One region of the Paenibacillus sp. JCM 9796 genome, then DNA from elsewhere that is predicted to be linked to it. Evidence: riboswitches for the same ligand, from Rfam matches in the RefSeq annotation. Region 1 holds a riboswitch; each other region holds the start of a gene.
The links. Region 1 has a riboswitch for cyclic di-AMP ahead of ACZ439_RS16780 (CAP domain-containing protein). Riboswitches for the same ligand answer to the same signal wherever they lie in the genome.
Positions count from the first base shown of each region.

Region 2: it holds a riboswitch for cyclic di-AMP, as region 1 does, so the genes downstream of both, ACZ439_RS10265 (stalk domain-containing protein) here and ACZ439_RS16780 (CAP domain-containing protein) in region 1, are expected to answer to the same signal.
Region 3: it holds a riboswitch for cyclic di-AMP, as region 1 does, so the genes downstream of both, ACZ439_RS12090 (3D domain-containing protein) here and ACZ439_RS16780 (CAP domain-containing protein) in region 1, are expected to answer to the same signal.

Region 1 is NZ_AP043723.1:3,476,686-3,486,599, reverse strand. Features, by position in the region: gene ACZ439_RS16815 (methyl-accepting chemotaxis protein) at 1-920, shown strand, start outside; gene ACZ439_RS16810 (hypothetical protein) at 1,046-1,186, opposite strand; gene ACZ439_RS16805 (helical membrane plugin domain-containing protein) at 1,241-1,726, opposite strand; gene fdhF (formate dehydrogenase subunit alpha) at 1,701-4,679, opposite strand; gene ACZ439_RS16795 (helix-turn-helix domain-containing protein) at 4,891-5,568, shown strand; gene ACZ439_RS16790 (IS3 family transposase) at 5,547-6,446, shown strand; gene ACZ439_RS16785 (ammonium transporter) at 6,520-7,815, opposite strand; cyclic di-AMP (ydaO/yuaA leader) riboswitch at 8,235-8,372, shown strand; gene ACZ439_RS16780 (CAP domain-containing protein) at 8,377-9,003, shown strand; gene ACZ439_RS16775 (aldehyde dehydrogenase family protein) at 9,220-9,914, opposite strand, start outside.
Region 2 is NZ_AP043723.1:2,147,682-2,157,595, reverse strand. Features, by position in the region: rRNA gene ACZ439_RS10300 (16S ribosomal RNA) at 6-1,556, shown strand; rRNA gene ACZ439_RS10295 (23S ribosomal RNA) at 1,764-4,830, shown strand; rRNA gene rrf (5S ribosomal RNA) at 4,951-5,067, shown strand; gene ACZ439_RS10285 (3'-5' exonuclease) at 5,177-5,932, shown strand; gene ACZ439_RS10280 (hypothetical protein) at 6,040-6,237, shown strand; gene ACZ439_RS10275 (AAA family ATPase) at 6,279-7,043, opposite strand; gene ACZ439_RS10270 (polysaccharide deacetylase family protein) at 7,187-7,882, opposite strand; gene ACZ439_RS10265 (stalk domain-containing protein) at 8,012-8,848, opposite strand; cyclic di-AMP (ydaO/yuaA leader) riboswitch at 8,850-9,008, opposite strand; gene ACZ439_RS10260 (DUF6483 family protein) at 9,199-9,909, shown strand.
Region 3 is NZ_AP043723.1:2,509,017-2,518,930, forward strand. Features, by position in the region: gene ispE (4-(cytidine 5'-diphospho)-2-C-methyl-D-erythritol kinase) at 1-688, opposite strand, end outside; partial or broken gene ACZ439_RS12065 (small, acid-soluble spore protein, alpha/beta type) at 1,033-1,209, opposite strand; gene veg (biofilm formation stimulator Veg) at 1,430-1,702, opposite strand; gene yabG (sporulation peptidase YabG) at 1,901-2,764, opposite strand; gene rsmA (16S rRNA (adenine(1518)-N(6)/adenine(1519)-N(6))-dimethyltransferase RsmA) at 2,835-3,764, opposite strand; gene rnmV (ribonuclease M5) at 3,761-4,315, opposite strand; gene ACZ439_RS12090 (3D domain-containing protein) at 4,430-5,521, opposite strand; cyclic di-AMP (ydaO/yuaA leader) riboswitch at 5,848-6,026, opposite strand; gene ACZ439_RS12095 (TatD family hydrolase) at 6,262-7,029, opposite strand; gene ACZ439_RS12100 (HD domain-containing protein) at 7,061-8,344, opposite strand; gene ACZ439_RS12105 (AbrB/MazE/SpoVT family DNA-binding domain-containing protein) at 8,728-8,982, shown strand; gene rsmI (16S rRNA (cytidine(1402)-2'-O)-methyltransferase) at 9,100-9,914, opposite strand, start outside.

The DNA of each region.
Region 1 (9,914 bases):
GTCAAATCCAGGATGCATCCGGGCTAGTCGCCGCATCCGCCCAGCAGCTGTCTGCGGGAGCGGAGGAAACCTCGCACTCCGCCAATCAGGTGTCTGTTGCCATGCAGGAAACCTCCGCCCGCGCCGAGCATCAGATGAGAGGTTCCGAAGAGGCCAGCAGAGCCATGGAAGAGATGTCGGGCGGCATTCAGCGCGTCGCGGAAACGTCGGGCTTCGTATCCGAGCTGGCGATGGAAACGTCGGATCAGGCCGCGCAAGGAAATGAGAACATACAGGGAGCGATCCGGAAGATGAGCTCCCTAAACCGCACGGTCGAACAAAGCGCAGCTCAATTATACCGGTTGAATGAACGTTCCGCCGAAATCGGAGAAATCGTCACCATCATACGAGACATCGCCTCGCAAACCGGCTTGTTGTCGCTCAACGCTTCCATCGAAGCGGCCCGCGCCGGCGAACAAGGGAGAGGCTTTGCCGTAGTGGCCAACGAGGTTAAGAAATTAGCCGAGCAGTCCAATCAATCCGCCGCCCGAATCGCCGAGCTGGTTCAAGCCATCCAATCGGATTCCGGGCAAGCCGTTACTGCCATGAATGCAGGGCTTAGCGAAATCCATGAAGGCACCCGATCGATCCAGGAAGCCGGCGCCAACTTCAAGCAGATCGTGTCGGCGGCCGAACATTTATCCAAGCAAATTCAAGAACTGGCCGCGTCTTCGCAGCAGATGCAGGCCAGCGGCGAAGAAGTAGCCGCTTCCGTAACGGAGATGGCCCACATTGCCAAGCAATCGTATGAAAGCACGCATCATGTCGCGCTCATCGCCCAAGAGCAGCTGACGGCTATGGAGGAAATCGCAACGACGACCTCCTCCCTGTCCCGGATCGCGGATCAATTGCACCAAGTATCCGCTAAGTTTAAATTTTAGCTTCTGCCGAGCCTGACCCGCATGTCCCTGCGGGTCAGGCTCGTTTGTTTCACGCCTGCGGCTATTTCACCCGAAAATATTCGTTTCTGCATATACCTTAGCGGTATATTTAGCAGCCGGCTCCTTTAGTTGTCTTCATGCGTCGGAACGAACCATTCGGGCTGCTGCCGGTCCTTCCGGCAATCGGCACATAGGTGAAGATGAGCCTGCAGCGTGGCGCCTTCCGCCTCTTCTTCAACTCCGCAAACCTCACAAACCATCGGCATACGGACTTCCTCCCTTCTCTCTTCTTAACGCGTCCTTCATGTCGGGCGTTGATGTCAAGGCGACTTCTTGCTCAATCCCTTCCCCATTCCCTGCAAAAAGCCCATCATCATGGACAAGGAGACCCGCACTTCGGGTTTGCGCAAGGATTGAACGATCCCCCATAACCCTTGTTTGGGGTCCGGTTCCGGTCGTACCGCTTGATTTACCCCTTCGCTTAAGCCTTGCAGGATCGCCCCGAGCTTGGCCGGATCCAATTGGGTTAACAATTGCACGGCTCCCATTCCATTCTTGATCATCCGATGAGCGCCGGGTTTATTCATCTGCTCCATGCCGATAGCGGCAATTTGCTTGCTGTTTTTTAACAAACCCTCGACCGCGTCCAGAATGCCCAGCCGGTTTAACTCATCCAGGATACTCATTACTTTCACAAGCGGTTCGGTACGGTTCGCCGCTTCCTTCATCATGTGCCGGATCGCTTGCGCCGTTTCTTCCTCCCGATCCGGTACCGGCTTATCAATGTCCGTAATCGCTCTGGCCATGCGTCTCCCCCCCATCGATAAGTTCGGGAATCGGAATATAGTCAGCCCGCTTCCATTTCTCCTCAACCTTCACCCCGATTTGCGGTACGCGGTTTCCAAAGCGATGGTTCACGCGCGGCAGCGGCCGCTCCCCCTTAGGCTTCAAGACCTCCATCTTCACGCTCATTTCTTTAAAGCTCGGCGTATGGGTGACCCGATCATGGTAACTGCTTGTCAGACGGTTTACAGCCGAATCATCGGCGAATGAATTCATCGTCAAATATAATTCGTTGCCTTTCACCCGGTCCGTTACTTCTACCTTGACCTTAACTTCGCCATACGGGGAGGTGAGACGCACTAACGCTCCGCTCTCAATTCCGCGCTCCTCAGCAAGTTCCGGGGATACCTCCAGCCACTCGCTCGGCACCTTATGCGAAATTCCTTTCGATTTGTAGGTCATATTGCCTTCATGAAAATGCTCGAGTATGCGTCCGTTGTTCAAATGCAAATCGAATTCTTCCCCAGGTTCAAACGGCGGCGTCCACGCCACCGGAAACAGCCTCGCCTTTCCTTCCGGCATATTAAACCGTTCGGTAAAGAGCAACGGCGTATCGACCCCGCTTGCCGCAACCGGCCACAGCAAGCTGCTCCAGCCTTCCAGCCGCTCATAGCTGACTCCGGCAAATACAGGCGCCAGCGCAGCCGCCTCCGCCATGATTTCACCCGGATGCGTGTAGCTCCATTGCGCACCAAGCCGGGCCGCAACCTCCTGGATAATTTCCCAATCGGGCTTCGATTCCCCAAGCGGCTCGAACACCTTGTAAAAGCGCTGAATCCGCCGTTCCGTGTTCGTGAACGTTCCGTCCTTCTCCAGACTCGGCGCAGCCGGCAGGATGACATCGGCGAACTGGGCCGTCTTCGAGAAGAAGATGTCCTGCACGACGAAGAAATCAAGCTTCTCGAAAGCGGCATGTACATGATTCGAGTTGGAATCGACAAGGGCCATATCTTCCCCGAATAAATACATCGCTTTTAGCTTACCGTCATGGATGCTTTCAATCATCTGGTGGTTGTTCAATCCGGGATGTTCGGGAAGCTTCACGCCCCAAGCCTTTTCATACCGGGCTCGGACATTCTCGTCCTGCACCGCTTCATAACCCGGAAACCAGGCAGGCATCGTGCCGAAATCGCAAGCCCCCTGCACATTGTTATGTCCCCGCAGCGGATAAGCCCCTGTACCGGGTCGGCCGTAATTTCCGGTAATCAACAGTAAATTGCTGATCGCCGTGCTTGTATCCGTCGCCCCCATATGCTGGGTGACCCCCATAGCCCATAATGCGCAAACCGATTCGGCTTCATGGATCATCACGGCCAGCTGCACCAGCTCTTCCCGGGTTAGGCCCGTTCGTTCCTCCGCATATTCCAGCGTATACGGCTCAAGCGATCGAACGTATTCTTCAAGACCGTTCACCCGTTTCTCCAAGAATGCCCGGTCCGCCCAGCCTTGATCGATGATATATTTGGTAACCGCGGACAGCCAAACCAAATCCGACCCCGGCTTAGGCCTTAGGAAGACATCCGCCCTTTCCGCCAATTCGTGTTTCCTAAGATCGATCACCGCCAGCTTTTGGCCATGCAGCTTGTGGGCACGCTTAACGCGCGTTGCCAATACGGGATGAGATTCCGCCGGATTGGCACCGATCACCATCACTAACGAGGCACTCGCAATATCACGGATCGTGCCCGAATCGCCTCCGATTCCAACCGTGCGCATCAGTCCCGCCGTTGCCGGAGACTGACAATATCGCGAACAGTTGTCGACATTGTTGCTTCCCATGACAGCCCGGGCAAATTTCTGGAAAATATAGTTCTCTTCGTTGCTGCATTTGGATGACGCAATATAACCGATCGAGTCGGCACCGTGCGTATCCTTTATGGCCGTTAATTTCTGTGCGATCAACGTGAGCGCCTCATCCCACGTGGCTTCGACGAACCGGTCCCCCTGCCGGATTAAGGGCTTGGTCAGCCGTTCTTCGCTATTCACAAAATCCCATCCGAATTTACCCTTGATACAGGTTGAAATACCGTTCACCGGCGCTTCCTCCTGCGGCTCGATTTTGAGAATTTTACGGTCTTTGGTCCACACCTCAAAGCTGCACCCGACGCCGCAATAGGTGCACACCGTTTTCGTCCGCTTGATGCGGGATTTTCTCATCGCCGCTTCCACTTCCGATATCGCGAAGATTTCCTGATATCCGGGCTCAACCTCTTTGGTAAGGTCAATCATCGGCATTAGAATGTCATCCGGAATTCCCGTCAAATATCCAGCCTCTCCCAGCATCGTTTTCTCCATAAGCGCGTTGCACGGACATACGGTAACACAGTGTCCGCAGGAAACGCAGGAGGACTTATCGATGGGGACTCCGTTATCCCATAAAACTCTTGGTCTTTCGAGACTCCAGTCGATCGTCAACGTTTCATTCACTTGAAGATCCTGACAAGCCTCGACACACCGTCCGCACAGAATGCATTGATCCGGCTCATAGCGGTAAAACGGATGAGAGTTGTCCGGAGGATACGGCTTAGGAGTAAATTCATACTTCTGATGCTCGACTTGAAGATATTCCGCCGTATTATGAACCGTACAATTGCCGTTGTTATTATCGCAAACCGTGCAATACAGCTCATGATTATGCAGAATCCGCTGCATAGCCTCCAACTGGGCTTCTTTAGCCCGGTCGGACACGCTGTTAACCTTCATTCCCGGCTTGGCTGCCGTCGCACAAGCCCGCTGCAAGACACCGTCCACTTCCACCATACAGGTATCGCACGATTGTATGGCCCCCAAATTTGTATGATAACAGACATGAGGAATGTAGTATTCGTGGGCTTTGGCTACTTCCAAAATACTTTGATTCGGGGAGCAGCTATAGTTCTTGTCGTTAATCTGTATGGAGAACGTTTGCTCCTTCATCCTTTATCGCCGCCTTGTCATGATGGATTTCCAATCCCATAAAGCTCTAGCGATAGGATTTCCTATGACAGGAAACTTATACCGTTAACCAAAGGCCAGTGAGCTGAAAAAAAAGGGCTGCCCCTCCGTCATCCAGGATGACTATGATATGCTCCCCATACGGTAGACAGGTGAAATAATAAAACCTGTTACTGTAAGGGGAGCATTTTTCATGTCTAAATCAGAACATAGTGCGTCGCAGAAATTTGCCATCTTGCAAGAAATTGAATGCGGTCATATTAGCGTTAAAGCTGCAACAAAAAAATACAGTATTTCAAAAACGACCTTGGCAAAATGGCGGCGTCGTTATGAGGTTTATGGGTATAAAGGGTTAGAGATTCGAATCCGTAATCGAAGTTATTCCGCGGAGCTTAAACTTCAAGCGGTCAAGGATTATCTCTATGGAGGATTATCACAGTACCAGATTATCGACAAGTACAAGATCGCTAGTCGAAACCAACTCTCCCGCTGGATTCAGAAGTATAATGGTCATAGCAACCTCAAAGCATATAACGGAGGATCGAGAGCTATGACGAAGGGTCGAACAACCACTGTGCAGGAACGAATCGATATCGTCTTGTATTGTCTTAATCATAACCGCGACTTTAACAAGACGGCGAATCAGTTTCAAGTTTCTTACCAGCAAGTATATGGATGGGTAAAGAAGTACGAAGCTGGTGGTCAGGATGCTTTACAGGATGGTCGTGGGAGAACGAAGACGCCTGAGGAATTAACCGAGGCGGACCACCACAAACTCGCGATGAAGAAGCTGGAGTATGAGAACGAGCGGCTCCGGGCGGAGAATGCCTTCTTAAAAAAGTTACAGGAATTCGAGAGGAGGCGTCGCTAAGCCAACACCGCCAGGAGAATGTCTACCTTGCCATTGAAGCCGTCCAGCAAGAAGGGTCATTCAGCGTGAAGCTTCTGTGTGACATTGCACAGATCCCGCGGTCAAGCTATTACAAATGGCTGAGTCGCAAACCCAGCCCACGTGAACTGGAGAACCAACATCTCACGGATGTCATGATGGTTTTGTATGAGAAGGTTGAGAAGATCTTCGGGTACCGTCAATTAACTCTCCATATGCGTCAAAAGACCAAGCAAAGGATTAACCATAAGCGTGTACTGCGCCTGATGAGGCTTAAGGGAATCCAGTCGGTCATCCGCAGGAAGAAAAAGAAATATGTCCGATCGACTCCTCAACAGGTAGCTGAGAATTTGTTGAATCGCAAGTTCCGGGCAGAAGTGCCTAATGAGAAGTGGGTCACGGATGTAACGGAATTCAAATACGGTAACGGGCAAAAAGCTTATTTAAGCGCCATACTTGATCTTCATGATAAAACGATTGTCTCGTATGTATTAGGGCATTCCAACAACAATCCAATCGTATTCCAGACGTTAAAATTGGCCTTGCAAGGCGCGCCAGGAAGCACACCCATGCTTCATAGCGACCGAGGGTATCAATACACCTCATTGAGTTTTAAGAAGATCTTGGACGACAACAATCTTACCCAAAGCATGTCCCGAGTTGGGCGGTGCATAGATAATGGTCCGATGGAATCCTTCTGGGGTACCCTGAAATGTGAGAAGTATTATTTACATACCTACCGTACCTTTGAAGAACTCAAAAAGGACATTGATGACTATATTCATTTTTACAATTACGAGCGATTGCAAGCAAAATTAAACGGCCTCAGTCCGATGGAATTCAGAACCAAGACCGCTTAACTGATTTTTATTTTTTGTATTGTCTACTTGACGGGGTGCAGTTCACTTGAGGAACAGCCCTTGTTTTACATCATTATACCGATTGGTTCATTTGCGGAATGACACGCTTGTCGGATTGAGCTTTCAATTGTTCCGGATAGCCGTAAGTGCCATGCTCACTCAAGTCAAGGCCGATCGTCTCTTCTTCTTCCGTGACACGCAATCCGATAACAGCCTTCATCACGGAAAGAATGACGTACGATGCAACAAAAGCAAAGGCTCCGCAAACCAGCACCCCAAGAGCCTGAACCCCCAATTGCTCGAACCCGCCGCCGTAGAACAGGCCGGCTTTACCAACTCCGACTTTCTCCGCCAATTCCGGCGTGGCGAATAAACCGTTGGAGAGCGTTCCCCAAACACCGGCCGTCCCGTGAGCGGAAAGCGCGTAAATCGGATCGTCGATACGAAGCTTTTCAAACATCCGCATACTTGCAAAGACGACGATACCGGCAACCAGACCGATGACGATAGCCGCCCAAGACTCAACGAATGCGCAGGAAGCCGTAATCGCGACTAAACCGGCCAAGGCGCCATTCAACATCACGGAGATATCCGCCTTGCCATTAACAGCCCAAGCAATCAATAGTGCGGCAATAGCGCCGGCAGCCGCGGCGAGCTGCGTATTGATCGCGACAAAACCGAAGAAGCTTCCGTCGCCGACCGCAATCGTACTGCTTGCATTAAAACCGAACCAGCCCACCCACAGCAGCATCACGCCGAGTGTGGTAAATACCTGATTGTGCCCCGGCATATCGTTCGGAGTACCGTTCTTGTTATATTTGCCGAGCCGCGGTTTCAACAAGAGGGTGGCTGCCAAAGCAGCCATCGCGCCGGTCAGATGGACAACCGTCGATCCGGCGAAATCTTGCTTGCCGTGCTCAGCCAGCCAACCGCCGCCCCAAATCCAGTGGGCAATAACGGGATAGACGACAATGGAGAACAAGACGGCGAATACCAGATACACGGAAAGCTTCGCTCTTTCTGCAAACCCTCCCCATGCTACGGACATCGATATCGCAGCAAACGCCAACTGGAAAATAAACATGACCGTCGGGGCTACCGTGCTGCCTTCCGGAACCTCCTTAACATCGAAGCCGAAGTAATCGCCCCAACCGATCCACGCATTACCTTGCGATCCGAATATCAATGCGTAACCTGCCGCCCAAAAAACCAACGAGACGATGCCGAGCGTAAAGATCGTTTTTCCGGCGATGTGGCCGGCGTTCTTCATCCGGGTCGACCCGGCTTCCAGCATGACAAACCCGCTTTGCATGAAAATAACTAAAATAGCACCCAGCATGACCCAAATCGCATTCATTCCCAATTCCATACGCGTCAACCTCACTTTAACTAAAATAAATGAATCCGAAATCCTTGATTAACTTTCATAATTAACGGTAAGCCATGTATGTATTTTATGACATGAAAGTATGTTATGTCAATATTATTAACATAAAATATTAACATTCATGCCAATATTGCCTCGGATTGTTCGGATTTTATCTATTTAGTGGTATATTATTGCGAATACATGACACATATATGACATTAATATACAATCTTCAAACCTTCTATAGTATTTTGCTATGCTTTCAAGCTTTGTAGAAACGGGAAGTTCTGCGTGTTGTCCGCTTTTCTCTTCAGCTTTCTTGGAGATGGAAACAATTGTGGGGTGAACCTGATAGAGAAGCTATGATAGAATGGAACGGCCTCGGAAGAGACGCTGGCAGCAGCCGATCTTACTGAGCAATCGAATCAAGGCCGAAGCTTTCCTTAAGGAAGCGCGGGGGAACCTCTTTACTTGGGGTGAAGCCATATTCATGGCAGGGTGATTACTCTTTGACCCGAATCCGTCAGCTAACCTCGTAGGCCATAAAAAGGAGAGATAGTTGTGAAGCACTTCAAGAAAACCGCTATGACTGGCGTGATTGCTTTAAGCATGATCGTTGGGGCAGGGGCTGCTTCAGCCGCTACGTACACGGTTAAAGGCCAGGATACGATGTGGACGATTTCCAAGCAGTATGGAATACCGCTCAGCACCCTGATCAGGCAAAATCCTCAGGTGGCTAACCCGAATATTATCTGGCCGGGCATGGTATTGAACGTTCCTGGCGCTGCGAAAGGAACAACAACGCCGACCTCGGCTCAATCCTCTTATGCCGATCAAGTCGTTGCCTTGGTCAATCAGGAACGTGCGAAAGCCGGTCTGAAGCCATTAGTTTATGACAAAGCCTTGTCGGCCATGGCGCTGGATAAAGCAAAAGACATGAACAATAACAAGTACTTTAGCCATACTTCACCAACTTATGGTTCCCCATTTGATATGATGAAATCGTACGGCATCCGGTACACGTATGCCGGCGAGAATATAGCTATGGGACAGAAAAGTCCGCAAGAAGTCATGAAGGCCTGGATGAACAGCTCCGGTCATCGTAAAAATATTTTGAGTCCAAACTTCACGAAAATTGGCGTTGGCTATTATAATAATTATTGGGTGCAAGAATTTATTGCTAACTAATAAGCAATCAGACAAACACGTTACAGGCAGCGGCCGTTTCCCGATCACCTTCGGGATCGGCCGCTGTTCTCCTACTATGAAGCATTCCCTCATGCCTCGGGACTCATTCGTTCATAAAAATGACGCTCAAAATAATAAAAAAAGGCATCCGGAGTAAGTTCATCTGGAACAAACCCCGGATACCTTTATTTATGTTAGCGATGGAAAGGAATGAAATTAGAACGGGAAATGACGATAGGTATTTTGGATGGAAACCCATTTGGTGATGGTAAACTCCTCGACAATCCACGGATTCCCGAATCTGCCGAGCCCGCTTGCCTTATTTCCTCCGAACGGAATATTAGGGCTGTCGTTCACCGTCTGGTCGTTAATATGCGTCATACCGCTATCGATTTGCAGGGCAAGCTCTTCTCCTTTGGCCAGATCGGACGTAAAGATCGCCGAGCTTAAACCATAGGCCGTATCGCTTGCCAGTCTAATCGCTTCTTCGTCCGTTTCCGCTTTAATCATGGTAGCGATCGGTGCGAACAGCTCGGATTGCGCAAGATTACTGGAATTATCGACTTCCGTAAATACATAGGGAGTCAGAACATTGCCCTCACGTTTTCCTTCCAATGCGATCTTCACGCCGTCACGTTTGGCTTCCTCAATCACTTGAAGCGCTTTCTGAAGCTGACGCTCATTGACTAGAGGACCGATAACGGTCTTCGGATCGCTCGGATCGCCGTAAGGAAGAGCTTTGGCGCGTTCCACAAACTTCTGGACGAACTCATCGTACTTATCCTTATGGATAATCATTCGATTAATAATCATACAAATTTGGCCCTGATGAATGAATTTCCCGAAGACCGCGGCGTCCACAGCCCGGTCTACATCCGCATCCGATAAAACGACGAACGGGCTGTTCCCTC
Region 2 (9,914 bases), 1.3 Mb from region 1:
CTACTTTAATGGAGAGTTTGATCCTGGCTCAGGACGAACGCTGGCGGCGTGCCTAATACATGCAAGTCGAGCGCTTGGGGTGTTCCCTTACGGGAAACCCCCTGGAGCGGCGGACGGGTGAGTAACACGTAGGCAACCTGCCTGTAAGATCGGGATAACTACCGGAAACGGTAGCTAAGACCGGATAGCTGATTTCTCCGCATGGGGGAATCATGAAACACGGGGCAACCTGTGGCTTACGGATGGGCCTGCGGCGCATTAGCTAGTTGGTGGGGTAATGGCCCACCAAGGCGACGATGCGTAGCCGACCTGAGAGGGTGATCGGCCACACTGGGACTGAGACACGGCCCAGACTCCTACGGGAGGCAGCAGTAGGGAATCTTCCGCAATGGGCGCAAGCCTGACGGAGCAACGCCGCGTGAGTGATGAAGGTTTTCGGATCGTAAAGCTCTGTTGCCAAGGAAGAACGCCTCGGAGAGTAACTGCTCTGAGGGTGACGGTACTTGAGAAGAAAGCCCCGGCTAACTACGTGCCAGCAGCCGCGGTAATACGTAGGGGGCAAGCGTTGTCCGGAATTATTGGGCGTAAAGCGCGCGCAGGCGGTCTTTTAAGTTTGGTGTTTAAGCCCGGGGCTCAACCCCGGTTCGCACTGAAAACTGGGAGACTTGAGTGCAGGAGAGGAAAGCGGAATTCCACGTGTAGCGGTGAAATGCGTAGAGATGTGGAGGAACACCAGTGGCGAAGGCGGCTTTCTGGACTGTAACTGACGCTGAGGCGCGAAAGCGTGGGGAGCAAACAGGATTAGATACCCTGGTAGTCCACGCCGTAAACGATGAGTGCTAGGTGTTAGGGGTTTCGATACCCTTGGTGCCGAAGTAAACACAATAAGCACTCCGCCTGGGGAGTACGCTCGCAAGAGTGAAACTCAAAGGAATTGACGGGGACCCGCACAAGCAGTGGAGTATGTGGTTTAATTCGAAGCAACGCGAAGAACCTTACCAGGTCTTGACATCCCTCTGACCGGTACAGAGATGTACCTTCCCTTCGGGGCAGAGGAGACAGGTGGTGCATGGTTGTCGTCAGCTCGTGTCGTGAGATGTTGGGTTAAGTCCCGCAACGAGCGCAACCCTTGAACTTAGTTGCCAGCATTCAGTTGGGCACTCTAAGTTGACTGCCGGTGACAAACCGGAGGAAGGTGGGGATGACGTCAAATCATCATGCCCCTTATGACCTGGGCTACACACGTACTACAATGGCCGGTACAACGGGAAGCGAAGTCGCGAGATGGAGCGAATCCTTAGAAGCCGGTCTCAGTTCGGATTGCAGGCTGCAACTCGCCTGCATGAAGTCGGAATTGCTAGTAATCGCGGATCAGCATGCCGCGGTGAATACGTTCCCGGGTCTTGTACACACCGCCCGTCACACCACGAGAGTTTACAACACCCGAAGTCGGTGGGGTAACCGCAAGGAGCCAGCCGCCGAAGGTGGGGTAGATGATTGGGGTGAAGTCGTAACAAGGTAGCCGTATCGGAAGGTGCGGCTGGATCACCTCCTTTCTATGGAGTCCATGTCACCTGCAGGGTGGCGGACAAATCTACAGCAGCACCACTGCTGTAACAGAAGCACTCACTTCGATGTTCAGTTTTGAAAGGCGCAATAGCCTTTCTATAATTAAGTTTGTTCCTTGAAAACTGGATAAACGAAACAAAGCAACAAATGCTGAATCAAAATCCGGTACGACTTCGGTCGTACACGTGATAGCTGGATAAGCTATAAAGAGCACACGGAGGATGCCTAGGCACCAGGAGCCGAAGAAGGACGTGGCGAACAACGATAACGCCTCGGGGAGCCGTAAGCAGGCATTGATCCGGGGATGTCCGAATGGGGGAACCCGCGTGAGGTAATACTCACGTACCATGCAGTGAATACATAGCTGCATAGGAGGCATACGAGGGGAACTGAAACATCTAAGTACCCTCAGGAAAAGAAAACAAAAGTGATTCCGTCAGTAGCGGCGAGCGAAAGCGGATTAGCCCAAACCAAGGAGCTTGCTCCTTGGGGTTGTAGGACGCCGTCATGGGTGCAGCAGGTTAGGCGAACAGGTCTGGAAAGGCCGGCCATAGAGGGTAAAAGCCCCGTAACCAAAAGTCTGCGAACACCCTAGGCGTATCCTGAGTAGGGCGGGACACGTGAAACCCCGTCTGAATCCGGCAGGACCATCTGCCAAGGCTAAATACTCCCTGGTGACCGATAGTGAAGCAGTACCGTGAGGGAAAGGTGAAAAGAACCGCGGGAGCGGAGTGAAAAAGAACCTGAAACCGTGTGCTTACAAGAAGTCAGAGCCCTATGTTGCGAACTTGTTCGTCAACAGGGTGATGGCGTGCCTTTTGTAGAATGAACCGGCGAGTTACGTTTGCAAGCAAGGTTAAGGTGAGAAGCCGTAGCCGCAGCGAAAGCGAGTCTGAATAGGGCGAAATAGTTTGTAGGCGTAGACCCGAAACCGTGTGATCTACCCCTGTCCAGGGTGAAGGTGCGGTAACACGCACTGGAGGCCCGAACCCACGAATGTTGAAAAATTCGGGGATGAGGTGGGGGTAGCGGAGAAATTCCAATCGAACTCGGAGATAGCTGGTTCTCCCCGAAATAGCTTTAGGGCTAGCCTCGGGAGATGCGTCGTGGAGGTAAAGCACTGATTGGGTGCGGGGCCCGCCAAGGGTTACCAAGTCCAGTCAAACTCTGAATGCCACAGACGTTATCCCGGGAGTCAGACAGTGAGTGCTAAGATCCATTGTCAAGAGGGAAACAGCCCAGATCATCAGCTAAGGTCCCCAAGTGTGTGTTAAGTGGGAAAGGATGTGGAGTTGCACAGACAACCAGGATGTTGGCTTAGAAGCAGCCACCATTGAAAGAGTGCGTAATAGCTCACTGGTCGAGTGACTCTGCGCCGAAAATGTAACGGGGCTAAACACACCACCGAAGCTATGAGTCAGCATCGTGTTCACTGCGTCTTTGAGGTCATGTTTGGCCACGGGACATTCGCCAGATTCAACGACTAAAGTTGATGAAAGAATCTGGCTAAATGTCTCCAGGGGCTAAACATCCTGCTTCGAAGCTGGAGTGAACACGATGCGGGCAGTAGGGGAGCGTTGTATGCGGGTAGAAGCTGGATCGTGAGGACTGGTGGACTGCATACAAGTGAGAATGCCGGTATGAGTAACGAAAAGATCAGTGAGAATCTGATCCGCCGTAAGCCTAAGGGTTCCTGAGGAAGGTTCGTCCGCTCAGGGTAAGTCGGGACCTAAGGCGAGGCCGAAAGGCGTAGTCGAAGGACAACAGGTTGAAATTCCTGTACCACCGTGAACCGTTATGAGCGATGGGGTGACGCAGAAGGATAGTGACGCGAGCTGATGGATGCTCGTCCAAGCAGTGAGGCTGGTGTGTAGGCAAATCCGCACACCGTAAGGCTGGGCTGTGATGGGGAGGGAAATTTAAGTACCGAAGGTCATGAGTTCAGGCTGCCAAGAAAAGCCTCTAGCCAGGGAGAAGGTGCCCGTACCGCAAACCGACACAGGTAGGCGAGCAGAGCATGCTAAGGCGCTCGGAAGAACTCTCGTTAAGGAACTCGGCAAAATGACCCCGTAACTTCGGGAGAAGGGGTGCCTCGGTAGGGTGAATAGCCCGAGGGGGCCGCAGTGAAAAGGCCCAAGCGACTGTTTAGCAAAAACACAGGTCTGTGCGAAGCCGCAAGGCGAAGTATACGGGCTGACGCCTGCCCGGTGCTGGAAGGTTAAGGGGAGCGGTTAGGGGCAACCCGAAGCTGTGAACCGAAGCCCCAGTAAACGGCGGCCGTAACTATAACGGTCCTAAGGTAGCGAAATTCCTTGTCAGGTAAATTCTGACCCGCACGAATGGCGTAACGACTTGGGCGCTGTCTCGACGAGAGATCCGGTGAAATTTTAATACCTGTGAAGATGCAGGTTACCCGCGACAAGACGGAAAGACCCCATGGAGCTTTACTGCAGCTTGATATTGGACTTTGGTACGATCTGTACAGGATAGGTGGGAGCCTGGGAAGCCTGCGCGCCAGCGTGGGTGGAGGCGCCGTTGGGATACCACCCTGATCGTATCGGAGTTCTAACCTGGTACCGTGAACCGGTACGGGGACAGTGTCAGGTGGGCAGTTTGACTGGGGCGGTCGCCTCCTAAAGAGTAACGGAGGCGCCCCAAGGTTCCCTCAGAATGGTTGGAAATCATTCGAAGAGTGCAAAGGCATAAGGGAGCTTGACTGCGAGACAAACAGGTCGAGCAGGGACGAAAGTCGGGCTTAGTGATCCGGTGGTACCGCATGGAAGGGCCATCGCTCAACGGATAAAAGCTACCCTGGGGATAACAGGCTTATCTCCCCCAAGAGTCCACATCGACGGGGAGGTTTGGCACCTCGATGTCGGCTCATCGCATCCTGGGGCTGAAGTAGGTCCCAAGGGTTGGGCTGTTCGCCCATTAAAGCGGTACGCGAGCTGGGTTCAGAACGTCGTGAGACAGTTCGGTCCCTATCTGTCGTGGGCGCAGGAAATTTGAGAGGAGCTGTCCTTAGTACGAGAGGACCGGGATGGACGTACCGCTGGTGTACCAGTTGTTCCGCCAGGAGCACGGCTGGATAGCCAAGTACGGACGGGATAAGCGCTGAAAGCATCTAAGCGTGAAGCCCCCCTCAAGATGAGATTTCCCAATTAGTAAGACCCCTTGTAGACGACGAGGTTGATAGGTTCGGGGTGGAAGCGCGGCAACGTGTGGAGCTGACGAATACTAATCGGTCGAGGGCTTATCCAAAAAGACTTTCACTTTAGTGAAGTCAAAGCATTCAGCATGCTGAGTTTCGTATCCAGTTTTCAAGGTGCAAGCCGCCTTGAATGGCAAGATCTGATGTTTCGCAAGAAGCATCAACATCCGTTTGGTGATGATGGCGGAAGGGAACCACGCGTACCCATCCCGAACACGAACGTTAAGCCTTCCAGCGTCGATGGTACTTGGACCGCAGGGTCCTGGGAGAGTAGAACGTCGCCAAGCATCGTAAAAGACCAGGATTCGACATGTTGTCGATCTGGTCTTTTTTTCTTCAAAAAAACAAACAATAACCCACAGCACAACTAAATGGGGTGAAACCTTGCCGTACATTGTGATCGATCTTGAGTTTAACGGTAGAAAACATTATGCTATCCATCCGATGGAGATCTTGGAAATTGGCGCAGTTAAATTAAATGAACATTTACAGATCGTCGATACGTTTCAAAGTTATATCAATCCCAAGTACCCCATCAATCAATTCGCCTTGAATTTTTGCAAAATCGATAAGGACGTGTTGACCACCAGCCCGCCTTTTCCGGAAGTCATCGCCAAATTTATTGATTTCTGTGGAGTCGATTATAAAATCGTAGCGTGGGGAAGTACGGACTTTTTCAGTCTGTTTGTCGACTGTAAGATTCATGCGATCTCTTCGGATTGGTTAACACGCTTGATCGATATGTCCCGATTTTTTGATGGCGGATTACAGCAAGTGCTGGCAGCTAAAGAGATTCCTTTCGTCGGGCAGCATCATTCGGCCCTCGACGATGCATTGAACGCCTGCGAGCTTCTAAAAATAAATCCGGACATTGTGAAGTCAGAACGGTATTATAAGCCCGACCATTTTAAGCTATGCACAGGCGGCATCAAAAAGAAAATCAGCTCGGCCTTAAATCAAGCCGTTCAAAATAATAGCTTCTTAACATGGCAAGAGTTTGCTTCCGATAAGGAAACTCAAGATTATTTTGACATCATGAATCTGTCTGAATCGGAAATTGAAATGGTCGAAACGTTGTTTTCAAAATTTTATAAACAAACCTATGGACGTAAAACAAGATCCAAGCTGCGGTCCTCCGCCCCCACTTTATGATGGGGGTTTTTTAATGATGCCGGACGGATGAAACCGTGCCGCTGTGCGGCATACTAAACCCTGATTACATCTATGGCATAACACTCAACTAGAGGAGGCATTCAGCTATGAGTCCGATTCAAGGAAACAATTCGAATAATGAGCTGGCGGAACTAGGAACGCATGCCGCGGCGGCGACAAATTTGCATCGTACCCGGACGACGGAAGAACCGGTTCAAATCCAACCGCCGGTCGGCGGCAGCCCGGGACCCTTGGATAATCGCAGTCACCGCTACGATAATAAGAAGAACGGCAAACCGATCTAGCGCAGCAATAGCAAACAGGCGGAGTACGTGCGCCTGTTTTTTTACTCCTCGTCTTCAAATAAAGTACGGAGCATGCGTTCCCGATTCGTCATAAATTGCTTCGTGATCAAGTAGTGCTCGGTTTCTTCCAAAGTCGTCTTTTGTAAACCGTCCGGGGTTAATTGATAATGAACGGCGTCCGGGTAACTCATCAGAATCGGCGAGTGCGTCGAGATGATGAACTGGGAGTTCTGCTCAACGAGGGTGTGGATACGTGCAAGCATCGACATTTGCTTCAACGGCGACAGTGCGGCTTCAGGCTCATCCAAGATGTAGAGACCGTTGCCTCCGAAACGATGGACGAATGCGGAGAAGAATGACTCTCCGTGCGACTGCTCATGAAGCGACTTGCCGCCATAGGAGTCGATGATGCGTCTTCCGTACGAAAATTCGCTATCCAATTGGTCGATATTCGTCGCCAAATTGTAATAAGTTTCAGCTCGAAAAAAGAATCCGTCTCTCGGTTTAGTCACGCCCCGAACCAAGCGGATGTAACGATAAAGCTCCGAATGGGAATCACGCGTCGAAAACGCAAAATTTAATGTGCCGCCTTCGGGATTAAAACCCCAGGCAATAGCAATCGCCTCCAGCAGCGTCGATTTGCCGGTTCCGTTCTCTCCGATGATATAAGTAACTTTGGGGTGAAGCTTTAACCCGGAGAAATCACGCAGAGCGGAAAGGTGGAACGGATAACGGGTGAAGGAAGGCACTTTATCCCGAAGCAGTTCGATGCTGCGGATATACGGGTCCTTGGTGGCGGTCGCCATCATGTATCAACTCCAGACAGGAACGTATGTACGCTTTTCTTCATTTATAATATCATAAATTATGTAATAATGGAAAACTAAAAATAAGTAACATGCCAAAGCTATTGCAAAGCCGGCCTCACGCACCAGTGGGCCGGCTTTATTTATTTCCGCGTCTTCGCGATAAGATCGGACACGGTTACGAATTGATAGCCTCGTGATTTAAGCTCCGGCAGAATCCGCTTCAAGGCTTCAACCGTTTGCGTGCAATCCCCCTCCAAATCGTGAAACAACACGATGTCGCCGTTGTGCACGTTCCCGAGCACCTGCTGAACGATTTTGTCGACGCCGGGCTTGCGCCAATCCTTCGTATCCATATACCAGGACCACATCACGACGGTCAGCTTATCTTCTTTCATCGAATGGAGCAGCGTGTCGTTATAAAAACCTCCGGGAGGACGAAACACGTTCGGCATCTGTTCCGTAATATCAAAGATGACCTCCTGCGTTTGGCGAATTTCCTGAATCAACCGCTCGGGAGGATAATTTTTCAAATAATGATGGTCGAACGTATGATTGGCAATTTCATGTCCTTCGTTCACTTCGCGAATGGCGATGGCGGGAAACAACTGCACCCGTTTGCCGAGTACGAAGAACGTACCCTTGGCCTGATAGTCTCGAAGAATATCGAGAATCTGCGGCGTATAAACCGGATTGGGGCCGTCATCGAACGTTAATGCGATCAGCTTCTGATCGGTTTGCACGTTCCAGACGACTTCATCGCTGCCGGGCGCCGCGGCGCTCGCCGTCGTGCAACAGAGCAGCAAGCAGAACATCAGCAGCATAACCTTCCTGAACATGTCACACCACCTCCGCCGGGATATTTACTTGTAGTTTCGGGCTAAACGCAGTGTGCTATCCACGAACAAAGGCAGGCAAATAAAAACAGCAGCCTCGAAAGGCTGCTGTTGTGGGGGGCTTACGGTTGCTTAAGAACCGAGAACGTACACTTTCACTTGTTGAATGCCGAACCGCGATGCTTGACTCGGGCTTTCAGGAACGAAGATGTCGATTTTGTTCCCTTTAATCGCACCGCCGACATCGGTGGCCGTTGCGTACATTCCGCCGGTTGGGAGCCCTGCATAGTTATATCCTTCGATATACACTTTGGAACCGAGGGGAATGATGTTCGGATCGACAGCGATGGTACCGAGCTTCAGCGTGTTACCCATATAATCCAGCGAGCCATACCCACCGTTCTCGCTTGGAGCAGCGGTATAGGCAGTAGCCTTCGCTTCAATGACTTTCACATAATTTTTGGCGATCGTCTTGGGACGATACCATGCCGGAGCGTGGTATTTGCCGTCCGTACCGAGAATGGCGATCCGGTTGTTCGCATCCCATTGGGTGGTCTTGCCGAACGTTTCGGCAAGCAGACGGAACGGGACATAGACGCGGCCGTTCACCATTTTCACCGGATGTTCGATTGAAGCGGTTTGGTTATTAACGCTGATGACTTGTTCCCCGGTTGTGACCGATAAGGTCGTATCGCCGCTGCTGATCGCAACGTGAATTTGCGAGCCTTCCTGCTGCCAAGTCAGTTTATAGCCGAGTTTTTCGGCGATTGTCCGCGCAGGAACATGAAGCTTCGAGTTGCCGTCCAGAAGCGGCTGGGCATCCGGGAAGTGCACCAGCGAGTCGTTGATCTGCACCTTGATATCAGTGGGCAGATTTAACGGAGCGGCGTGTGCCGGCAGCGCTGCGGACAAAAACGCAGGCAACATCAAGCTGCATGCAAGAAGCATGCTTTTGAATTTCTTATTCAATTGTATCCCTCCTGTCAGCCTCCGAGGTTAGTTGTCGGGTTCGGGAAGAGGATTTTCCCTAAGCTGGCCCGCGGCAATCGCGGAACTCAATTATTCACCCCATGTGATGCGTCCCCCGTACGTTCAGAAAATGAACTGTTCGATTCGGCTTTTAAAAACTTACCATAGGTTGCCGTAATGGTTCAATGCATAAATTCATCCAGTCACTTCCTGGAATTGTAAATCGCGATGAATTTCGGCCTGAATCGATGTCCGGAAACAGGATCGGTGGTACAATAAAAACCTGTTCCTGCAATCTGCGCTCTAGACTTGGGGGCAGGACGATCTGTACAGAAACGGAGGCATCAGACATGTATCAGCGCGATTATATTATAATGAAGCTCATCGAGCAGACGGCTCGGGTAGTCATGAAAGTTTTACATAAACAGGCGTTATCGTTCCACGAGCGTATGGAATTGTTGAACCATGCGTTAAGGCAGCTCGTCGGTTTGGATTCCAAGCTGCTGCAGGCGTTGTCGGTGAAAGATTTGCTGGTGCTCCTCTCGCCTGGCGGACATCCGGATATCGGGAAGGCGCTCGCAGCCTCAGACCTGCTGTTGGCCCGTGTCAAGGTACTGCAGCAGGAAGGGCAGATACAGGTCGGGAAGGCCGAGGCGCTTAAATGGCTTGAGCTGCTGCTGACGATTCGTAAGATGGAGGAAAGTGCGGACTTGCGCGAGGAAACGGAGCGAAGGATCGAGACTTCGTTGGAATTGATCGGTCGATCGGGCATGGAGGCCTCCCAGCTCGAACTGCTTGTTCCTTATTATGATGAGACAGGACGGCTTGCTAAGGCGGAAGATGCGCTTTTTCACTGGATCGATGAAGTGAAGGGGGATGCATGGAACGAGGGGCTTTCACGCGTACTGGACATCGGCATGGAGATGTACGAGCGCTGGCTGACGGATTCGACATTGCAGCTGGAAGACGGAGGGTTATCGCGGGAAGAAGTACGGCAGGGCATGGCGGAGCTTGCGAAATTCAAATCAGGAGCCCGCAGGGAGGAGGCCGATGATGGATGAATGGA
Region 3 (9,914 bases), 970 kb from region 1:
TGACTTCCGGGTACAGATCCAGCGTGACCTCCTCGAGCACATTGCCGAGACGGGCGCACAGCTCGTCGAACCGCTTCTCCCGAATCGCGTCCAGTACGCAGGCGGTTGAAGGATGGTTTTTGATTTCGGACGCTTTCAGCTTGCCGTAAATTTCCGAGGTGGACACATTAATCGGGGGCTTGGCCAGCACGACCCAGCACTGCGGAGGCGATTCGATCGGCTCCAGCTTCTCTCCGCGCCCCCGGGCAAGCGCCGTTCCTCCGGTTACGCAGAACGGCACGTCCGATCCCAGCTCGGCGCCAAGCCGCTGAAGCTCTTCGGTCCCTATGCCGAGCTTCCATAGCTTATTCAGGCCGCGCAGCGTCGCCGCCGCATCGCTGCTTCCCCCGGCCAACCCGGCGGATACCGGAATTTTTTTATCCAAATGAATATAAACGCCCTGCCTCACTTCGTAACGTTCCTTAATCAAACGCGCCGCTTGAAACGCTAAGTTCTTCTCATCGAGCGGTATGTAGCCTGCTTGACTGGAAATAATGATCGTATCCCGTGGAAGCTCCTGCATCTCGATACGATCGGCCAAATCCACCATCGTCATGACCATTTCGACTTCATGAAACCCGTCGGCCCGCTTGTACAACACATCCAGGGACAAATTGATTTTTGCCGGCGCTTTCTCGAACACTTTCATAACACACCTTCTTTACACCTGTCTGACTTTTCCTGCCATGAGGCCGAATGCCATTTATGTCATTTAACCTAATACTATACCAAAAAGGAGACAAAAAAAAGCTAAAGCCCGGGTTTCGCGCTTTAGCTTCATGTTTCGACCGTTCGTTATTGTCCTGTATATGGCGAATAGGAAGAGGCGTTCGCCGGAGTGCCGTGCGAAGCCGCGTAATACGGCACATTCTGCACCGGATATGAAGAAACGCCAGCTGCAAAGCCGGACGGTCCGAACGAGACCGGAGGCGGCACGGGCTGCTGCATAGCAGGACGATATGGCGTCTGAACCGCCTGCGCTTGCACCTGCGTCTGCCGGGCAAGCGTTTGCTCCGCGATCTGAATGGCCCGCTTCACCATATTGCCGGCATCCTTCGTGCGAATTCCGCCCCAACCTTCCCGCTGCACCGTTTCATAGAACCCTAAATCTTTGGCCAGCTCATATTTAAATTGTTCCGACATCACGCCTCTGCGGCTTCTACGCCCCATATCCGAAACCCTCCTTCAAAGGATGAATGTTCGAGTTATGAGGTTAGTATGCGCCCGCCGCAGCAAATTCATACGAATGCAACTTTACATCTCATCCGAACGTCTTAAAAAGCGAAAGGACGAATAAGCGCCGAGTCCGCAGCACACAGCGATTCACATGGATAGGGCTACTAAAGAAAAACGACTGACCACCTAACGATCAACCGTTCCTTATGTAACCTTATTGCTGTATTGTAATCCGTACTTCTCCGTCGTCGTTACATACTGTGACTTCGACAGATTCCGTCAGTATGTCCGCATAACTGTAAGAAACTCGCTTGAAGGTTTGCTGTTCTTGATCCAGCTTCACAATGAAAACGGAAGGGTAGGTTTCCTCCAAGACTCCGGAGCGTTCAACCGTCTTGCGGCGGCCACCATTCGCTCTAAGCATTATCTTCTGTCCGACATGAGGTTCCAAACAACGTTTGATCTCCAATAGCGCATTTTTAGCCATTGACTGCTACCACCTCTTTCCTTCTAGATTATTATAACGCAACATAGGTAGTATGTCAATTTAAGCGAAATATTATATCAGCGTCTTTGATTAGTTGTCAACGATTATTTTCCCTGATTTTATGCGGTTTTACGCTAGGCGCTTCCGTATTCGTTCACCAAATTGTCGAATAAAAAAGAAAAAGCACCATTTCGGCGCTTATTTCGGAGTGGCATATTGAATTTTCGGCACGCCTCTTCGGTAGCTTCCCAGCGATTCGATGCCCCCGATCCCTTCGAGACCGCTGTGCGTCAACCCGATGACATCGACTATGTTTACGGTTTCTTTGATCGGCGTATAAGCTACTTTCACCGCAATGCACAATGGATCAAGCGCATGGATCAAGACGCGGGCCGGCGAGCTGGCAAAGTTCGCTCCCGCCTGCAGCAGCGCTTCAAAGTGCGATTGGCAAGCGCCTGCGACGATCGTTAAGGCATCGAGACTTTTCTCGAACTGCCTGGCGGCTTGAACCGCATTTACGAAGTTATGCGAATTCTTGTAACTGCTAAGCTTGGTAATATCGCCTGCCGGCCGATGCTTTACAAAGCCGTCGTGCCCCGTTATGACCACAATGTCGGGGCGTACCAGCGGAAGCAGCCGATACACCGCATCGGCCATATTCGCCTCGGCTACGTAATACCCTTCGGCGGGAACCCGCAATTCACCGTATAAGTTCATGCACTTGCGCAAATAATTCGGATCGCCGTCCAAATGCAATACTTTGCCTGGCATTTCGAAGTAAACGGGATGTTTGGCCGGCTCCCCCGCCGGCCAGCCGGGCGGCCCTGTCGTCGCCGCCGCCAATCCGTTGCGCGGCATCGTGTCCATCCATTTCGGACGTGTAATTGCTTTATCGAGGTAAGGATCGAGCTGCGGCATCACTTCCAGATCGACAAGGGGTGCATCGGCCAAAAGCCTAAGCTCCACTCCCCGAAGAACCGCCAGCTGTTGCCGGATTTCTTGAATTTTAAAAACGATATCACCACCATACGACTTCCGAGTGACCAGGTCTCCCTGCTTCATGGCTGCATCGCCTCCCCGTCTATCGTATGGCGGTTCTAGGCATTTGGTGCAGACGTTTCGCCCAGGATCGTTATTTGGCGGTTCTTGCCGTCTTCAAGTAATCGGCTAAGCGGTGCGACAACTTTGCATACTCTTCGATCGACAGCGTCTCGCCGCGCCTCGAGGGTGCGATTCCCGCACCCAGCAGCAGACGTTCCAGATCGGGCTTCGATTCTTTATCGAAATATTTGGCCGCCAAGTTGTTGTAAATCGTCTTGCGGCGCTGCACGAAGCTGGCCTGCATGACGTCAAAGAAGAACGCCTCGTCTTCGACTTCCACCGCCGGCTTCTCTCGCACCTTGAGCTTGATGACCGCCGAGTCCACGTTCGGCTGCGGAATGAACACCGTTTGCGGCACGATCGCGACCACTTCCGGTTCGCAATAATACTGTACGGCGATGCTGAGCGAGCCGTATTCCTTGCCTCCGGGCTTTGCCGCCATTCGCTCGGCCACTTCCTTCTGGATCATGACGACAATGTTCTCGAGCGGCAGCCGCTCTTCCAGCAGCTTCATCAGGATCGGGGTCGTCACATAGTAAGGCAGGTTAGCGACAACGCTTACTTTCGATACGTCTTGAAACTTATCCTTGAACAACGCCTGCAGGTCCACCTTGAGTACGTCCCCGTGCACCACTTCGGCCTGCGGATAAGGCGCCAGCGTCTCCTCCAGCATCGGCAGCAGCCGCTGGTCGATCTCGACGGCTACGACTTTGCCCGCACGTTTAGCGAGCTGCTGGGTCAATGCCCCGATGCCCGGACCAATTTCGAGCGCGCCCTTCGTCTCGTCAAGCTCAGCGGCAGAGACAATGTTGTGAAGCACATTCTGATCGATCAGAAAATTTTGTCCGAGGCTTTTCTTGAGCACAAAGCCGTACTTCTGCATCAGTTCCTTGGTTCGCTTCGGCGAAGCGATATCCTCGGACGCTTGTCCGTAACCCGGTTCATTTCCGTTTCGACTCATGACGTGGCACCCTCTTTTTCATTCAATTCCCGACGGGCCGCTTCAAACTCCTCCCGGGAAATTTGAAACATGCGGCAGCGGTTATAAAATTGCTTCCCGTTGCAATAACCGATTCCGAGACGATTGCCCATCGCAAGTCTCCGGGCGGCCGCACGAGGATGCACGATCAGCCCGGCCTCCATCAGATCGTCCCATGTGATAGCCGACTCTTCGTTTCGACCGTCGGTCCTCACGTTGGCCAGTGCCGTGCGAATCGCTTCGACCGATGCGTTCTCGACGCCGATATCGCCCTTGCTTGTCGCCGCCTCCTGCGTCAGGAAGGCATGCTTCGCGCCGGGTACTTCCTTCGTAATAATTTTGCGAATACGCTCCCCGGCATGATCGGGATCCGTGAATACGATTACGCCCCGCCGTTCTTGCGCAAGCTTAATGCGTCGAATAACGTCCGCATTGATCGCCGAACCGCCCGTTTCGATGGTTTCCGCTTCTACCGCTCGCTTAATGGCTACCGTATCGTCCTTACCTTCCACTACGATAATTTCTTTAATCATGTGCACGTACCTTCCTTCGTGAACAAGAGAAAAAGAAGAGGGACGCCTCACGAGCACCTCTTCTTATCTGCCGATCTATATATAATGAATGTAGTCTTTCCGAATTGCAAGCGCCTAATCCGCCGACGGTTTTTTGGGACCGATAATGTATACCGTATAACCGCGCTTCGTACCGAAACGAGTTGCATAGTCACCGTTCTCGAAAAAGACGTCGATCTTGTTCCCTTTCACAGCGCTGCCTGTATCTTCGGCTCGGCGGAAGCCGACGCCCTCGATATAGACCCACCAGCCGATCGGGATCACTTTAGGATCGACTGCAATCGTGCGACCTTCCGTTACCTTCGCGCCCGAAGAAGTTACGCCGTATTGCGGATGACTTTCATCCTTGCCGGTGGATGACACCCCCGCCGAATAAGCGGTTAGCGTAACGTTTTTGATTACTTGCTTGTAGCCGAATTTGACGCCGTTCTTGGTCAACTCCTCGACGTTCGGCGATGAAGAGGACAGAACGACAACCGGATTTTTCGTCCCGACGGCCACAATGCGTTGTTTGCTCTCGGTTTGTACTTGCTGATCCACGACCTGCTCCGACACAAGCACGCCGTCTTCATACACTTTCTCCAGCTTCTTCACAAGGAGGCCCTTCTGACCTTCCTGCAATACTTGCTCTTTGCCCTTTAACAATTGGGGCTCGCTCTTGGTTACTGTATCGAATGCGATCGGTTCTTGCACATCTGCTGTTTCTTTCGTCACGCGGACAACCTTCAGTTCCGCATGAGGGCTTACTTCCGTTTCCTTAGCCGGAATGACTTTATCGAGCTCGCCCACAGGGACGTTCAAATCCTGCAGAGCGGCCTCTACCGTCTTGCCAACCGTGTAAACTGTCTTCGTCTCGCCGTCGGCGGTTAATTGCACCGGCGTCGTATGCGTGATCGCAATGCGGTCGCCCGATTTCACCTTTGCATCCAGCGCATGGGAAATACGGTCGTTCTCGCTTACTGCGATTCCTTGCTCATCCAGTACTCGTTGCAGTACCTCTTCCCGGGTTTGGAACGTGCGTTCCTGTCCGTCTACAACGATCGATACGCGCTTAATGGCCGTACCGTGCAACATCATCAAGAACATGAAAGTCATAGCGAATGAAATGAGAGCGATAATCGAAATCATACGCAAGTTTTCATGCGTCCATCGCAACGCGAAGGTCATGCTGGATGATCGTCTTACATGGGTTTGCCCTGGTGTTTCAGCGCCCACTTGTTCGGTCCTCCTTAAAGCCTCGCCATTCGAGTGTTATGCATGATAAGATTCTGACGCGACTATGGTAAATTGTTTGATTGCCATTACCAACGTTTGTGCTGCTGACATCAGAGTATCCACTTGCCTGCCGTATTCACCCCCCTCGGGTGTAAAGAGTAGCCAGCTTGGACACGAATCCCTTTTACGGGAAACACAAAAAAAGTCAGCGGAGAAGAGGAACCTTCCCGTGACTTTTCTCATTTTGTCCAAATGAAAATAAAAGCACACGACAATGCGTTACCTCTCTCTAGACGCTTACGAGGTTAGCTGACGGATTCGGACTTGAGAGTCGCCCTACCCCGGGACAGTTGCCCGCCCCAGAGATTCACCCCTAAAAAACACCTTGGCAATCATGAATGGACCGCCGCGATGTGGTTCCCCCGTTTTCCTTTCGGAAACTCAGCGATGTTGGAATTCTGGTAATCGTATGAAGTTATTATTGAGTGTACGACGCGAGGGGTTTGGTTGTAAAGTATACAAACGTATAAAAAAAGAACGGTTTTTACCCATTTTCGTTTAAATATACTCATTACATGAATAAAATACATCTATCTCTCATTCGCACGAACCGATTTAGCTGTTTTCTTTATTTTTCTCGATTCGCTATAAGTAACAGCGTTTATGCAAGCGTTTCCCAGAGCCCAACACACTCACTTTAAACGAAAAAGTTCCATCGCATTTCGAGTCGTCGCTTCGGCTAATTGCTCGATCGAAATGCCCTTGATTTCGGCCGCCGTTTCGGCGACAAGACGGACGTAAGCGGACTCGTTTCGCTTGCCCCGATATGGATGCGGAGTTAAATAAGGCGCATCGGTTTCAATCAAAAGCCGGTCCATCGGCACCTTCTCGAGTACCTCTTTCGGTTGCTTGGCATTTTTGAAAGTTACTGGGCCGCCGAAAGAAATGTAAAAATTCATATCGAGACACATTTTGGCCGTCTCCCAGCTGCCGGAGTAACAATGCATCACGCCGCCGACCTCCGCCGCTTTCTCCTCGCGCAGCGTTTGTACGACGTCTTGATGCGCATCGCGGTTATGGATCGCAATCGGCAGGCCGACCCTGCGGGCCAGACGAATTTGTTCGCGGAATACCCGATTCTGTACGTCTTTCGGCGACGTATCCCAATGGTAATCAAGCCCGATTTCGCCGATGGCAACCACTTTCTCGTGACGACACAACGATTCGATCCAGGCGAGATCTTCTTCCCTCATATCTTTGGCTTCCGTCGGATGCCAGCCCACCGTCGAGTAGATGAAATCGTACTGCTCAGCCAGCGCCAAGGAGCTTGGAATCGTCTCCCGATTAAATCCAATATTCACGATTCGACTTATTCCGTTGTCTCTTGCGCGCGCAATCACCTCGTGTCGGTCTTCATCGAATTGCGGCGCATTCAGGTGTGCATGTGTGTCGATTAGCATAACGTTTTCTCCTTCATCTTCTATATGTCGTTTAAGATCTTAGCAGCTTCCGAATTTCTTTATCCAAAGCTGGAAGATGTTTCAATACGAGTTCCTGCGGGTAATACAGGTGGTATTTTCCGTTCTGGATCCCGCTGATCGAACGCACGATTTCGGATTTTCGCGAGATTTCCGTCAACGTGTCGTGCGCATCGAGCAATAAAATCGGCAGTTTCTCATCCTGTTCGCCCGGCCGGTACACATCATAGGATTGATCGGACGGGAAATCGACTTCCAGGTAATAGGAGGGATCTAATCCTAGATTGCCCATTTTTTCACGAAGCCGTTCCAGCATGCCGACGTCCATAATTTCCAGCGTTACATATTTGAATAAACGCCGCTGCAAGAAGCGTGAGCACAAATCAGCCAACACCGCATCCTCTTCCATCGTCCATTGCATCAGCACCGTTTGCATCAACGCTTCATCCAGCAAATGGTATTCTTCCGTGGTCAGCCGATTGCCGAACAAGCTGGGCAGCGGTTCGAGCAGAAAGTGGAACGGATACCCTTCATCAAACAGTTGTTTGGCTCTTTGAAAAATTTTATGCAGGACGACTTCCGCGCTTCGGGTAACCGGATGGAAGTACACTTGCCAATACATCTGGTATCGGGACATCAAATAATCCTCAACGGCGTGCATCCCGCTTTCCTTAACTACGATATGTCCTTGATACGGCCGCATCACGCGCAAAATTCGCTCCAGATCGAAGGTGCCGTAATTTACGCCGGTGAAATAAGCATCGCGCAGCAGGTAATCCATCCGGTCCGCGTCCAGCTGACTCGAGACGAGGCTGACGACGATTTCTTGCTGGTACGTCTTGGCAATAACGCCCGCTACCTGCTGCGGGAACGTCGGAGAAACGCGTTTCAGCACTTCGTTGACTTCCGTGTTGCCGAGTACGATTCGGCATGACCAATCCTCATGGTGAGTCCCGAACGTTTTCTCAATCGAATGCGAGAAGGGACCGTGTCCGACATCATGCAGAAGCGCCGCGCACAAGCATAACAGACGTTCTTCTCTCGGCCAATCTTCATATTGATTACGCTCGAACTGCGAGATGATTTTGCGTGTTACTTCATAAACACCCAGCGAATGCGAGAACCGGCTATGCTCGGCGCCGTGAAAGGTGAGAAAACACGTTCCCAGCTGACGGATGCGGCGCAGCCGTTGAAATTCCCGGGTATTGATGAGATCCCAGATCGTCTGATCCTGCACATAGATATACTTGTGAACCGGATCTTTAAACACTTTTTCTTCTTCCATCGGTTGTTGCATGGTATCCCTCCTCGCAATTTGCAGGTTTTGATCGACAATATTCCGCCAAAACATTGAAAATTGTCGAATGTTGTCGATTTATTTATTCCAAATTTTTGTTTCGACACGGCGTATAGATTTACATTTTATGGATGTATAAAGAGACTTTTGGTAAGTAAAACCAACATTTTAGCTCTACTAGTAGCGTTATTCTATTCCATGTTATACTAATCTAGCAGCCAGGTCCATAAATTGTCACTTGGTGTTGCATTTTTAGGTTGACTATTTTGGGAATGGTTGGTATCATAGGTTTAAAGAATTATGTCGAAACATGACGATTATTTTCATTCCGCTTCGCATTCATTCTAAAATAAACAACTTCTGGAGAGGGGAATTTTATTATTATGATGAAATCAACTGGTATCGTAAGAAAAGTCGACGAACTTGGTCGTGTTGTTATTCCAATCGAATTGCGCAGAACGCTTGGCATTGGCGAGAAGGACGCTTTGGAAATTTATGTAGACGGCGAGCGCATCATGTTGAAGAAATATGAGCCGGCCTGTATCTTCTGCGGAAACGCCGAGAACGTCTCTTATTTCAAAGGAAAAATTGTTTGTCACGAATGTTTATCTGAAATGCCAATACCTGTGACAAAATAAAAAAAATAGGTTATAATATAAATAGCAATATTAACTATGGTAATTCTAACCTTTTTCATATCTCCTCTATATCCCTGATTCGAGCTTGCCCCGAATCAGGGTATTTTTTTGTGCCGATCAACCTTGATGCAGCAAATTATACAATTCGCGTTTCGGAACGCCGCGCTCCTGCGCAGCCCTCCTAAGCGCTTCCTTATGGTCCAGCCCGTCCGCTTCGTATCGGGCCACATGCTCCTCAGGCGAGAGGCCGGTCCACCACGCCGTCTCCTCCGGGATTCCCCCGTCACCCGCCCCGCCGCGAACGATGAAGCAGTATTCACCCTGCGGCGGATGGTCAACCAAATAGGCGAGGCATTCGCGGATCGTACCGCGGACGGCTTCCTCATATTTTTTCGTTAGCTCCCGGGTCAGGCAAACCTCCCGTTCTTCGCCAAGAACTTCCGCCATCCGCGTCAGCGTCTTCACAATCCGGTGAGGCGATTCATAACCGATCACTGTAGCCGCTTCCCGTCTCCAGGTGGCAAGCTCCTGTTCCATCGGTTTGGCGTCACGCGGCGGGAACCCGACGAACAGAAACCGCTCCGTCGGCAAGCCCGACATGATTAAAGCGGACAACGCCGCGTTCGCTCCCGGAATCGGGACCACCGCAATGCCCGCCTCAATCGCCAGTCTGGCTAAATCGGCCCCAGGGTCGCAAATGGCGGGCAGCCCCGCATCGCTCACCAGCGCGATATCGTCTCCGCTCTCCATGAGCCGGATGAGCTCCGGCCCGCTGGCATGTTTGTTATGCTCATGATAACTGACAAGCCGTGTGCTGATGTCGAAGTGCGTCAGCAGCTTGCGCGTCTGGCGCGTATCCTCCGCCGCGATCCACCGAACCTCCTGCAAAATCCGGACAGCCCGGTACGTCATGTCCTCGAGATTGCCGATCG